3 regions of the Mesorhizobium sp. BHbdii genome follow, and region 1 is predicted to be linked to each of the others. Evidence: predicted binding sites of a transcription regulator. Region 1 holds the regulator's gene; each other region holds the start of a gene.
The links. Region 1 encodes LexA, which represses DNA repair genes until DNA is damaged. Its sites were predicted from a motif close to TGTTCNNNNTGTGTTCNG; they were not measured.
Positions count from the first base shown of each region.

Region 2: recA (recombinase RecA) is a predicted target of LexA. The motif match lies at 2,066-2,083, and genes of this name have one in related genera.
Region 3: ACWTU8_RS24840 (helicase-related protein) is a predicted target of LexA. The motif match lies at 1,709-1,726, and genes of this name have one in related genera.

Region 1 is NZ_JBSPKX010000001.1:1,733,554-1,737,948, reverse strand. Features, by position in the region: gene trpD (anthranilate phosphoribosyltransferase) at 1-173, shown strand, start outside; gene trpC (indole-3-glycerol phosphate synthase TrpC) at 178-1,029, shown strand; gene moaC (cyclic pyranopterin monophosphate synthase MoaC) at 1,096-1,593, shown strand; gene ACWTU8_RS08410 (molybdopterin molybdotransferase MoeA) at 1,593-2,795, shown strand; gene lexA (transcriptional repressor LexA) at 2,900-3,637, shown strand; gene ACWTU8_RS08400 (ComEC/Rec2 family competence protein) at 3,631-4,395, opposite strand, start outside.
Region 2 is NZ_JBSPKX010000001.1:2,314,503-2,318,897, forward strand. Features, by position in the region: gene alaS (alanine--tRNA ligase) at 1-588, opposite strand, end outside; gene recA (recombinase RecA) at 845-1,942, opposite strand; gene ACWTU8_RS11325 (carbohydrate kinase family protein) at 2,217-3,155, shown strand; gene ACWTU8_RS11330 (TfoX/Sxy family protein) at 3,175-3,498, opposite strand; gene ACWTU8_RS11335 (GFA family protein) at 3,592-4,089, shown strand; gene sufA (Fe-S cluster assembly scaffold SufA) at 4,099-4,395, opposite strand, start outside.
Region 3 is NZ_JBSPKX010000005.1:266,131-270,525, reverse strand. Features, by position in the region: gene ACWTU8_RS24840 (helicase-related protein) at 1-1,533, opposite strand, end outside; gene ACWTU8_RS24835 (TetR/AcrR family transcriptional regulator) at 2,231-2,989, opposite strand; gene ACWTU8_RS24830 (FAD-dependent oxidoreductase) at 2,948-4,141, shown strand; gene phbB (acetoacetyl-CoA reductase) at 4,226-4,395, opposite strand, start outside.

The DNA of each region.
Region 1 (4,395 bases):
GCGGCGCTGCCGGCGCCTTTCGTGATACAGTGCTGATGAACGCCGGCGCCGGACTGGTGGTGGCGGGCAAGGCGACGACGCTTGCCGACGGCATGGCGACGGCAGCGCAAGCCATCGACAGCGGCCGGTCGCTGAAAGTGCTCGACCGGCTGGTCGAGATTTCGAACGGATAGAGCCGTGTCTGATATCCTGCGCAAGATCGAAGCCTACAAGCGCGACGAGATCGCTGCGGCGAAGGCGCGCGTGCCGCTTGCCGAGATCAAGGCGCGGGCGAAGGACACCGACGCAGCGCGCGGGTTTCTCTCGGCTCTTGAAGCCAAGCGCAAATCCGGCAGCTTCGCGCTGATCGCCGAGATAAAGAAGGCGAGCCCGTCCAAGGGCCTGATCCGCGCCGATTTCGATCCGCCGGCACTGGCCAGGGCCTATGCGAAAGGTGGTGCTGCCTGCCTTTCCGTGCTGACCGACGCGCCGTCCTTCCAGGGCGCGCCTGAATTCCTCACCGATGCGCGCAACGCCGTGACATTGCCCGCTTTGCGCAAGGATTTTCTGTTCGAGCCCTATCAGGTGTTCGAAGCCCGTGCGTGGGGCGCGGATGCCATCTTGATCATCATGGCGAGCGTCGATGACGCCGTGGCCAGCGAACTCGAAACGACGGCGTTCGAACTCGGCATGGACGCACTGGTCGAAGTGCATGACGAGGCCGAGACGGAACGCGCGCTGAAACTGTCATCGCGGCTGATCGGCATCAACAACCGCAATCTCCGGACGTTCGAAACCAGCATCGAGACCTCGGAGCGGCTCGCGAAGATGGTGCCGGCAGACCGCCTGCTGGTCAGCGAGAGCGGTATTTTCTCGCACGAAGACTGCCGCAGGCTGGAACTGAGCGACATCGGTACGTTCCTCGTCGGCGAGAGCCTGATGCGGCAACAGAATGTGGCCACTGCAACGCGCCTGCTTTTGACGGGCAAGGCGCCGGCTCATCTATCGACCCGAAGATCGGAATCGATTTTTGGAGAGCACGATGCATAGTTTCAAAGGGTTAGAGCGTACTTTGCGCGTCCAAACGGACGCACGTCGCTCTAAGGCTGACTGACGATGACGGCCGCCCTCACCCATCTTGGCGCGAAAGGCGAAGCCAATATGGTCGATGTCGGCGACAAGGCGGAGACGACGCGCACGGCAATCGCCGAAGGTCTTGTCGCGATGCGGCCCGAAACGCTGAAGATGATTCTCGACGGCGATGCCAAAAAGGGCGACGTGCTGGGCACGGCGCGCATCGCCGGCATCATGGCGGCCAAGAGGACGCATGAGCTGATCCCGCTCTGCCATCCGCTGCTGTTGACCAAGGTATCCGTTGACATCGAACCGGACGCGACGCTGCCAGGCCTGAAGGTCACGGCGCTGGCCCGCGTCACAGGTAAGACCGGCGTCGAGATGGAAGCGCTGACCGCCGTCTCGGTCGCCTGCCTGACCATCTATGACATGGCCAAGGCGGTCGACCGCGCCATGGTGATCTCGGGCATCAGGCTGGTCGAAAAGACCGGCGGCAAATCCGGCGACTACAAGGCGGACGCCAAGGGGGCAGGCCAATAATGGCACTGCTTCCGGTCGCCGAGGCGCTCGAGCGCCTGCTTGAGGATGCTGCGCCCTTGCAGGCTGAATGCGTCGCCCTGATGGACGCCGCCGACCGCGTGCTGGCGGAGCCGCTTCTGGCGCTCCGCACCCAGCCGCCGTTCAACGCGTCCGCCATGGACGGCTATGCCGTGCGGGCCGAGGACGTCGCGTCCGTGCCCGCAAGACTTTCGGTGATCGGCATGGCGCCGGCCGGACGCGGCTTTGCCGGAACAGTCGGCCCGGCGCAGGCCGTGCGCATCTTCACCGGCGCGCCGCTTCCTGCAGGCGCCGACACCATCGTCATCCAGGAGAATGCAAGGGATCTCGGCGGCGGCAGCGTCGAAGTGACCGCGTCGACGGTTGAAGGCCGCAACATCCGCCGCCTCGGGCTCGATTTCTCGAAGGGCGACGTCCTGCTGGAGAAAGGCCGCCCGCTTGATCCGGCGGCATTGTCGCTGGCGGCGTCGGCCAACCACCCGCAGGTCAGCGTGGTGAAACGGCCGCTGATCGCCATCATCGCCACCGGCGACGAATTGCTGCCGCCGGGCAGCGACCTTGGCCCCGACAAGATCATCTCGTCCAATGCCTATGGCGTCGCCGCCGCGGCCCGCTCGGTCGGCGCCAGCGCGCTCGATCTCGGCATCGCCCCCGACCGCAAGGAGGCGATCGCCACGCTGGTGAAACAAGCGGTCGACGCAGGCGCCGACGTCATTGTCACGCTGGGCGGCGCCTCGGTCGGCGACCATGACCTGGTCCATAACGTGCTGACCGGTGAAGGCATGACGCTCGATTTCTGGAAAATCGCCATGCGGCCTGGCAAGCCGTTGATGTTCGGGCGGCTGGGCGACATCCGCTGCATCGGCCTGCCTGGCAATCCGGTGGCGAGTCTGGTCTGCACGCAGCTCTTTCTGAAGCCGCTGCTTGCGCGGCTCGGCGGCCGCGCCTTCCGGCAGGACATGCGTCAGGCGCGGCTCGGCGCCGCCATGCCGGCCAACGATCTCAGGCAGGACTATGTACGCGCGGTGGTGAAGGAAGACGGCACGCCACTAGCGACCCCGTTCGGCATCCAAGATTCCTCGATGCTCAAAATGCTGGCCGACGCCAACGGGCTGATCGTGCGCGAGCCATTCGCTCCGCCAGCCGCGACGGGCGCCGCGTGTAGCGTGCTGATGCTACGCTGAACAAAACGTCAACACATTCATTAAACTTTAAACGGTTGCGGAACACAACTGGAACAGATAGTGTTTGTTCTGGGTTTGTTTTTCTGATTCTGTTGGGGGTCGCGATGCTGACACGCAAACAACATGAACTGCTGATGTTCATCCACGAGCGGCTGAAGGAAAGCGGCATTCCGCCCTCGTTCGACGAGATGAAGGAAGCGCTCGACCTCGCCTCGAAATCGGGGATCCATCGGCTGATCACGGCGCTGGAGGAGCGCGGTTTCATTCGCCGCCTGCCCAACCGGGCCCGCGCGCTGGAGGTGCTGCGCCTGCCCGATTCGATCGCGCCCGGCCTCAATGCGGCTCGCAAATTCTCGCCAAGCGTCATTCAGGGCAGCCTTGGGCAGGGCAGCCTCGGACGACAGATCAAACCGGCGCCTTCGCGCCTGCCCGCGGCCGGCAATGACGACGACGTCGTTGCCACCATCTCCATACCGGTGATGGGCCGCATCGCTGCCGGTGTGCCGATCGACGCCATCCAGCACCAGACGCATTCGATCTCGGTACCACCGGACATGATCACCGGCGGCACGCACTACGCGCTGGAGGTCAAGGGTGATTCGATGATCGAGGCCGGCATTTTCGACGGCGACACGGTCATCATCCGCAACGCCGACACCGCTCAGCCTGGCGAGATCATCGTCGCCTTGGTCGACGAGGAGGAAGCGACGCTGAAGCGGTTCCGCCGCAAGGGCGCCTCGATCGCACTGGAAGCCGCCAATCCGGCCTATGAGACGCGCATCTTCGGGCCGGACCGGGTCAAGGTGCAAGGCAAGCTCGTCGGACTGATCCGGCGTTACTGAGCGGCAGGTTTCTTGGGTTTCTCGGCCCTGCGGTATGGTGGCAAGCCCCTCGCCTCGCGCGAATATCTCCGCTGCTCGTGCCAAGGCCTATATGGCTGTCTGACGGCAAAACGGATTTCTGCGCGCGTCGTCGCTGATAGCGGATCGAAGAAGACGGCGGCACTGCCCATGCGAGCGAGCTGCCGTTTGGTGACGACGAGAACCAGCGGATTGCGGCAGGGATTATAATAGGCTGTGGCATCGTCGATGACGATCAAATCCGCAAAGGCACAGGCTGGCCGTGCGGTTTTGCGGTCGTCGGCGAGTGCGATGATCGCGCCGGACGGGTGCCGGGCGAGGCACAGGCCGGCAGTGCAGTAGAAGGGCGCTCCAGGCGGCAGGTCGGCCGGGTCGGCGACGTCGAACCGCACGTCTCCTATTTCGAATGTCTCCGGCTCGACAATGGTCGCTGAAACCAGCGCATGTTTCCAGTTGTCGGTGGTGAATTCGTTCGAACGCACCCGGTTGACGGCAAGTTCGCCGCCGCCGATCGGCAGCGCCACCAGATGCGCATCTTCCGAAATCAGCACATCGGGGGCGCGCGTGTCGGAAATCGTCAGCAGGCCGGCGAGCGCAAAGGGAAGTGCCGCAAGCCGCAACCATGTCGTCGCGATCGTGGCGATGACCAGGGCGACCGTCACCAGCAGAACCGACTGCAACGAGATCAGCCCGACTGCATCGACCGGCGACCGCTCGGAAATCCGTCCCGATATTGCGAT
Region 2 (4,395 bases), 580 kb from region 1:
GTCGCCGTCCTCATCCGCGCTGCCGGGCGGGCCGCCCGGAATGTCGGCGCCATGGTCGTAGAAGATTTCCGAGCACGGGCCGCAGGGACCGGTATCGCCCATCGCCCAGAAATTGTCGCTGGTGGCGATCCGGATGATCCTGTCCTCCGGCAGCCCGGCGATCTTCTTCCAGAAGCCCGCGGCCGCGTCGTCGGTATGGTAGACGGTCACCAGAAGCCGGTCCTTGGCGATGCCGAACTCGCGGGTGATCAGATTCCAGGCAAGCTCGATGGCGCGCTCCTTGAAATAATTGCCGAAGGAGAAGTTGCCGAGCATCTCGAAGAAGGTGTGGTGACGGGCAGTGTAGCCGACATTGTCGAGATCGTTGTGCTTGCCGCCGGCGCGCACGCATTTCTGCGAGGTGGTGGCGCGCGAATAGGGACGGCTTTCCAACCCGGTGAAGACGTTCTTGAACTGCACCATGCCAGCGTTGGTGAACATCAGCGTCGGGTCGTTGCGCGGCACCAGCGGGCTCGACGCCACGACCTCGTGACCCTCTTTGCGGAAATAGTCGAGAAATGCCGACCTGATCTCGTTGACGCCACTCATGAATACTGCCTTTTCGAGAGATCCGCCGATTGCCGGCGGAAAACAGACATGGCCTTTTAGCGGTCGCACTGCACCCTGTCCAGAAACACGGAATTGCTCCAAACCGTAGCCCTTGCCGGCTGTTCACAATGACCAGAGCTATCGGCAAAAACGCAAACCGCCGGCCCAAGGCCGGCGGCATAAACACATCGATACACCAACTCAATTCGGGATACGCGAACTCAAACCGGTAACTTTGACTGGCACAGCCTGTATCTTACATCGCGCCCGCTTCGTCCTCGAAACTATCGTCTCCGCCTTCGGAACCGCCATTTTCGAGGAATTTCTCGGCGATCAGCCCGGCATTCTGCCTCAGCGCCAGCTCGATCTCGCGTGCCGTGTCGGGATTGTCGCGCAGGAACAGTTTTGCGTTCTCGCGGCCCTGGCCGAGACGCTGCGAATTATAGGAGAACCAGGCGCCCGACTTCTCGACCACGCCGGCCTTGACGCCGAGGTCGACCAACTCACCGGTCTTGGACACGCCCTCGCCATACATGATGTCGAACTCCACCACCTTGAAGGGCGGCGCCAACTTGTTCTTGACCACCTTGACGCGGGTCTGGTTGCCGACGACTTCGTCGCGGTCCTTGACCGAGCCGATGCGGCGAATGTCGAGGCGCACCGAAGCATAGAATTTCAGCGCGTTGCCGCCGGTCGTGGTCTCGGGCGAACCGAACATCACGCCGATCTTCATGCGGATCTGGTTGATGAAGATGACCATGGTGTTGGAGCGCGAGATCGAGGCGGTCAGCTTGCGCAGCGCCTGGCTCATCAGGCGGGCCTGCAGGCCGGGCAGTGAATCGCCCATTTCGCCCTCGATTTCGGCGCGCGGCGTCAGCGCTGCGACCGAATCGACCACCAGCACGTCGATGGCGCCGGAACGCACCAGCGTGTCGCAGATCTCCAGCGCCTGTTCGCCGGTATCGGGCTGCGAGATCAGCAGATTTTCGAGGTCGACGCCGAGCTTGCGCGCATAGACCGGATCGAGCGCGTGCTCGGCATCGACAAAGGCGCAGATGCCGCCCTTCTTCTGGGCTTCGGCCACCGTGTGCAGCGCCAGCGTCGTCTTGCCCGAGCTTTCCGGCCCGTAGATCTCGACGATGCGGCCGCGCGGCAGGCCGCCGACGCCAAGCGCGATGTCGAGGCCAAGCGAACCGGTCGGCACCGTTTCGATCTCGACGACCTGCTCGTTTGCGCCGAGCCGCATGATCGAGCCCTTGCCGAAGGCACGCTCGATTTGCGACAGCGCCGCATCCAGAGCCTTTGATTTATCCACTGCTTTGTCCTCTACAAGCCGCAAAGAATTCTGAGCCATGATACATCACCCCTTGGTCGTCAATGAAGGCCGGACAATCCGTAATCCTTATTAATTTGTACCTTTTTTGTTCTCGTCTGGCAAGGGGAGACAAATGATTGAAAAACAAACAATATCTGGATTTGTTCTTTTTTTGTTTCGTGTTTTCACCCCCGGATGTATCCCGCTTCACCCGCAGGATCGTGCTGGCATCTTTCGAATCGCGCCTCCGGTTGCCGGGCTCCGCCGGACACCCTAGTCTTCGCCCGGCAACAGCAAAGGTTTCCTCCCAGGCATGATGAAGTCGCCGACAATCCTGGCCGTAGGCGGCGCCTATATAGATCGGCGCGGCCAGGTTTCGGGCGCCTTTGTGCCGGCGGCGTCGAATCCCGGCACGATGCGCGAGGCTGTCGGCGGCGCCGTCTTCAATGCGCTGCGCGGCGCCGTGCGGCGCGGCGTCTCCGGCTCGCTGCTTTCGGTGCGCGGCGGCGATGTTCTGGCCGACACGGTCTCGCGCGCCATCGCTGCGGCCGGCATTGCCGATCTATCCGTGGTGTTCCTCGATCGCACGACGCCGAGCAACACGACGATAATCGACGGCGACGGCGCGCTGATCGTCGGCCTTTCCGACATGGCGCTCTACGACCTGGCGCTTCCCAAGCAGATCCGCCGTGCCAAGGTGCGTGAGGCGATCAGCACCGCCGATGCGGTCCTGTGCGACGCCAACCTGCCGTCGACGGCGCTGGAGCGGCTGGTGGCGTTTGCCACCGGCAAGCCGGTCTTCGCCCTCGCCGTCTCACCAGACAAGGCGGTGCGGCTCGCGCCGGTGCTTGGCAGCCTGGCGATGGTCTTCATGGACCGGCGCGAGGCCATCGCACTCGCCGATGTCGGTATCGACACGGCGGAGCGTGATATCATCGACCGCCTGAGGCGCGCCGGCCTCAAATATGGCGTGGTGAGGTCGGATGACGGTCCGGTGCTGGGTTTCGACGAGGCCGGCGCCTTCTCGATCCCGCCGCCGAGAAAAGTCACCGTCGCCGCCGCCGATGCGCTGGCGGGCGCAACGGTCGCCGCCCTGCTGCGCGGCCTGACGCTGCGCGCGGCGCTGCGTGACGGCGTTGCCGCGGCAATGCTTGCGATCGAAAGTGCCGAACTTGTGCCGGTCTTTACGGCGGCAGACTTTGCCGACGCGCTGGCCCTTGTGCCCGAGCCGCAGAAAATTGGCATGAGCTGATGACCAGTGGAGAGGCGGCCTATTTGCCGGCACGCAGCCCCGCCTCATAGGCCCGGCGCGCCCAGACTGCCATCTCGTCCGGATCGTCGAAGGCGCTGTCGGGAATGCTCCAATACGGCATGGACACGAGCTTGCCGTGCCGCGAGCCGGTGTAGGTCCATTGCCGGCAGCCGGCCGCTTCGAATTCGGGCGCGCTTTCCGAGTCGGCCTTCAGCATCAATTCGCCACGGATGACGATGGCGACGATGACGCCGTCGAAGTAGATGCCCTTGCCGCCGAACATCTTGCGAATGCTGACCGGGCCGAGGCCTTCGAAAAGTTCGGCAATGCGTTCATTGTCCATGCCGCGATCATGTCACCCGGATTTCCCCTTGTCATCGCCGCAACCAAAACCATGCTGACAAGTTGAGAGCCAAATTCTTCGGAGTCCCTCATCATGCCGCTTCTGCTCAAAGGGTCCTGCCGGTGCGATGCCGTCCGCTTCGAGGTGGAAAGCCACACGCCGGTGCCGTTCATGCTTTGCTACTGCTCGATCTGCCGCAAGCAGCAGGGCGGCGGCGGCTTTGCCATCAATCTCGGTGCCGATTTCGATACGCTGAAAATCAAGGGCAAGCGCAACCTTGGCGTCTATCAAGCCGAGATCGAGGACGACGAGCATCCACAATGCGAGATCTCGTCAGGCGAGCGGAATTTCTGCAGGAAATGCGGATCGGCACTCTGGCTCTACGATCCGACGTGGCCGGAACTGGTCCACCCATTTGCATCGGCGATCGACACAGACCTGCCGAAACCGCCTGAAAAGGTGCACCTCATGCTGAAATACAAGGCGAACTGGGTCGAGCCCGACATCGGCGAGGACGACAGGGCCTACGATGTCTATCCGGAAGAATCGATCGCCGGATGGCACAAACGAACGGGAATGTGGGTGGACTGAGGAGCCCGATCAGGCCGAGGCGCGCGCCTCGGCCAGAGCCTTCAGATCGGCCGGCTTGAGCTCAACCGATTCGCCGCAGCCGCAGGCCGAGCTCTGGTTCGGGTTGCGGAAAGTGAAGCCGGTGCGCAGCGTCGTCTGCTCGAAATCCATCTCGGTGCCGAACAGGAAAAGTGCTGCCTCGGGCGCGACGTAAACGTGGGCGCCGTCGCGCTCGACATGATCGTCCTTGGCATTCGGCTCGGTCACCAGGTCGACCGTATATTCCATGCCGGCGCAGCCGCCCTTCTTGATGCCAAGGCGAATGCC
Region 3 (4,395 bases), on a different contig from region 1:
ATGATGGCCTTCGACGAGGACGGTTCCGGTTGGGCTGATTTCGGCTTCAGGCATGGTATTTTCTCTAAGGCGCCGCATGAGGACGGAAGTCCTGCGGTCTACGAAGCGTTTCGTCAACCGCTCATGCAGCGCATCCGACAATCTGTCTTCGATTTCGCGCGTCTTTTCCTGCCAGTGTGCCTGATCGGCCAGCCAGCCGGGCCGGTTGGAAACGAAAGTCCAGGTGCGGATCTGGGCGATCCGGTGCGACAGCGTGTCGATGTCGCCCTCGGTGGTGTCGGCACGGCGCACCTGCTCGGCCATGTAGTTCTCGTCGACATGGCCATGCCTGGCAAGGTCCATGTAGATCGAGGCGATCAGGTCGGCATGCTGGGCTGGCGCGATCTTCCTGTAGTCGGGAAGGGCGCAGGCCTCCCACAACAGCGCCACGCGCCTGGCGTCGGTGGCAAGCGCCCGAATGTCCTCGTCGCGGGACAGGTGCTCGAGCGCCTGCGCATCCACCGCCGGCAGCGCGCGCGTCAGGCCTTCAACCGGGGCGTTGGTCTCGATCGAGCGCTTCAGCGCGTCGAGGTTGGCGAAATCGAAACGCGCGGTGCGCCATTGCAGCACCTTCACCGGGTCGAAATCATGCGCTTCGATCTTCTTGACCAGTTCCTCATCCAGTGGATCGACCTGGCCGGTGACGCCGAAGGTTCCGTCGCGCAAGTGCCGGCCGGCGCGGCCGGCGATCTGGCCGAGCTCGGCCGCCGTCAGATTGCGGTACTGGTAGCCGTCGAATTTGCGGTTCTGGGCGAAGGCGACATGATCGAGATCGAGGTTGAGGCCCATGCCGATCGCATCGGTGGCGATCAGATAATCGACATCACCCGATTGGAACAGCGCCACCTGCGCGTTGCGGGTGCGGGGCGATAGCGCACCGAGCACGACGGCCGCACCGCCCTGCTGGCGGCGGATCAGTTCGGCGATCGCATAAACCTCGTCGGCGGAAAAGGCGACGATCGCCGTACGTCGCGGCAAGCGGGTGAGCTTCTTCGAGCCGGCATAGGCGAGATGCGACAGCCGTGGCCGCGTCACCACCGACACGCCCTTCAGCAGACGCTGGAGGATGCCGTGCATGGTGGCCGCACCCAGCAGCAGTGTCTCCTGGCGGCCGCGCAGATGCAGGATGCGGTCGGTGAAGATGTGGCCGCGCTCTAGATCGCCGGCCAGCTGAACCTCGTCGATGGCAACGAACGCGGCGTCGGTCTCGCGCGGCATGGCTTCCACCGTACAGACCGAATATCTGGCGCCGTCGGGCTGGATCTTCTCCTCGCCGGTGATGAGCGCCACCTTGTGAGCGCCGACCTTCTCGCAGACGCGTGTATAAACCTCGCGGGCGAGGAGCCTGAGCGGCAGGCCGATAATGCCGCTTTCATGCGCCACCATGCGCTCGATGGCGAGATGGGTCTTACCGGTGTTGGTCGGCCCGAGCACGGCGGTCACGTCGCGGCCCGACAGGATCAGCGGTTCAGTGTGTTTCGGCTGGATGTTCATCGACCTGGAAATAAGGCTCTCTGCCTCGCGTTGTCGGGAGCGCGCCCCGTGCTGGCGCGTGTGACAAGCGACACATAGGGATTTCGGGCGCGAAGCGAAAGCGGAATGTTCCGACGGCAGCTCGAAGGCTCCCCTCAGCTTCCGATTAGACAGTAGGGCGGTCCGATTTAACAGTTGGAACGAGTCTGGAACGAATCGGCTACGAATCGCTGACTCGCGCGGATTCAGGGTTTGTTCACGGCTACATCTGGATTTTTCGCCGGCGAGTCTCACCACATGCTGAATCGCCGAAATGGCCCGTTTCATGCAGGGCTGACTCGCCGTTAACCTTTGCCGATGAACGATCGACAGCAGGTCGGCGGCGTCATCCAACATTTTGAAATTATTAATCTTTCCTAACGCGCCTTAACCATTTGGGGATGTTTTCAGCCTTTTGTCGTTAACCTTCCGCTCAAAGCCGGAACGAAACGGCGACGAATCAGCGCTGGCGGGAGTTTCCCGGTTTGTTCACCCCAATATGTAGTGTCGTGAACAGGTTTTCCACCGGGTATCCACAGGCGGGGAACAGGGTTTTGCACAGGCTGTGCGGCCGCCATTAAGTTTTGCGTGCCGCTTCGGCACAAGGTCGCCGTCGCGTCCATCGTCGGCGCAGTCGCTGCACGAGGACCAGCGTGCCAGCAATGCAGAACGGATTGGTTCAAGACCCGTCCTCTCCCACGGCATAGCGCTGCAAAGTAGGGCCGACTTTCTGGATAATTTCGTCGTGGGACAGGGCGACGACTGGCGGAAGCCGCAGCAGGTACCGGCACATCGCCAGACCCAGCAGCTGGCTCGAAACGAGCCCGGCCCGTCGACCCGCATCGGCGGGGTCAGAGACCGCCGCAACCACCGGCCTCACCTGGTTGCCAAACACGTCGCGCAATTTTTCCGCGGCGAATTCGTTCGACGTCGACGAACGCAGCAGAATTGCCATGCCGGGACCGCTGGCCGGGCCTTCCCAGATTTCGAGAAAACGCCTGACCAGCGTTTGACCGATGGCGTTTCGATCGATCACCCGTAGCGCCGGCAATTGCAGGTCGACGACCGCCGCCCTGGCAAACAGTTCGTCCTTGCTGCGGAAATAGCGGATCACCATGGCCGGATCGATCGAGGCATGCGCCGCGACGTCGCGGATGGAGGCGCCGTCATAGCCGTGCTCGGCGAACAGGAGCCTCGCGGCCTCGAGAATTTGGGCGCGCGTGCGGTCCGACTTGCTGGGTTTCTTCGGCTGCTTCTCGGTCATGAAATTCATATGCCAACGGCCGTTGACAAATGCAATGGGTTCGGCTAGAAAGTCAACGATCGTTGACAAATGGAGACAGAAATGTTGCCGAAAACTACGGAAGTCCTGATCATCGGCGCCGGGCCGACCGGCATGGCGCTGTCCATCGTGCTGCACCAGGCCGGCGTCGATCATGTTTTGATCGACAGGCTGGCGCAGGGGCTTCAGACGTCGCGGGCTGGCGTCATCCACGCGCAGACGCTGGAAACGCTGCAGCCGCTCGGCGTCACGCAGCGGCTGAGCGAACTTGCCCTGAAGCTGCAGAATTTCGCCATCCGCGACCGCAATCGGGCGCTGCTCAAGCTCGATTTCAGCAAGCTTCCGTCAAGGCATCCCTATCTGATGATGCTGCCTCAGAACCTGACCGAGCAGGTGTTCGCCGAACGGATCGCAGCCCTGGGCGGCGTGATTCACCGCACGGTCGAGGCCAAGGCGGTCGTTCAGGACGCTGACGGCGCACGCGTGACGGTGATCGAGAACGGCCGCGAGAAACTGATATCGGCACGCTACGTCGTTGGTGCCGACGGCATGCACAGCCTGGTGCGCAGGTCGACCGGCATCGAGTTCGACGGCGCGGCCTATGACGCTTCGTTCGTCCTCGCCGATGTTCGTCTCGACTGGCCGGTTGGGCCGACCGAAGTGTCGCTGTTCTTTGCACCGGCCGGGCTGGTGGTGGTGGCGCCGCTCCCGGACGGATCGTACCGGGTCGTCGCAACAATGGATGACGCACCGGAAAAGCCCGAGATCCCTGACATCCAGGCGCTGCTCGACAGCCGTGGACCGACCAAAAAAAGAGCCCGGGTGCTCGATCTGTCGTGGAGCTCGCGTTTTCGCGTCCATCACCGCTTGGTCCGCTCGTACCGCAAGGACCGGTTGTTTCTCATGGGTGATGCCGCGCACGTGCACAGCCCGGCGGGAGGGCAGGGCATGAACACCGGCATCATCGACGCGGTCGTGCTTGGCCAGTTGCTTGGCGACGTGGTGAACGGCGTGCGCCCGGAAGCGGAGCTCGACCTTTACGAAACGCTGCGGCGCCCGGCGGCCGAAGAGGTGCTTGAACTAGCGGGCACGATGACCGACATGGCGCTTACCCGCAGTCCGGTGAAGCGGTTCGTCCGCAATCTCGTGCTTTCGGTGCTGAACCTCAATTCATTCCTGAGACGTCGCATCGCCTTGAAACTGACAGGCCTCAGCCGGGGGCCGCTTGCCCGCCTGCCGGCACCTTCGCGCGAGCCGATCCCCCAGACCAAGCCTGCAGCCGAACCAGGGCTGAAGCTTGTCGCCTGACAGCGGCGATTGTGCGGCTCCCAGCCTCGCTCTTGGCGATTGGGCGTCGGCCCGGTACATCAGCTACCAGCGAGGGCCGACGCCTCAGGTGATATACTGGCCGCCATTGGCGGTTAGGGTCGAGCCGGTGATGAAGCCGGCATCGTCGGAAGCGAGGAAGACGACGCAGCGTGCGATCTCTTCCGGCTCGCCGAGGCGGCCGACCGGGATCTGCGGGATAACGCGCTCGTTGAGCACCTTTTCGTCCATCGCCC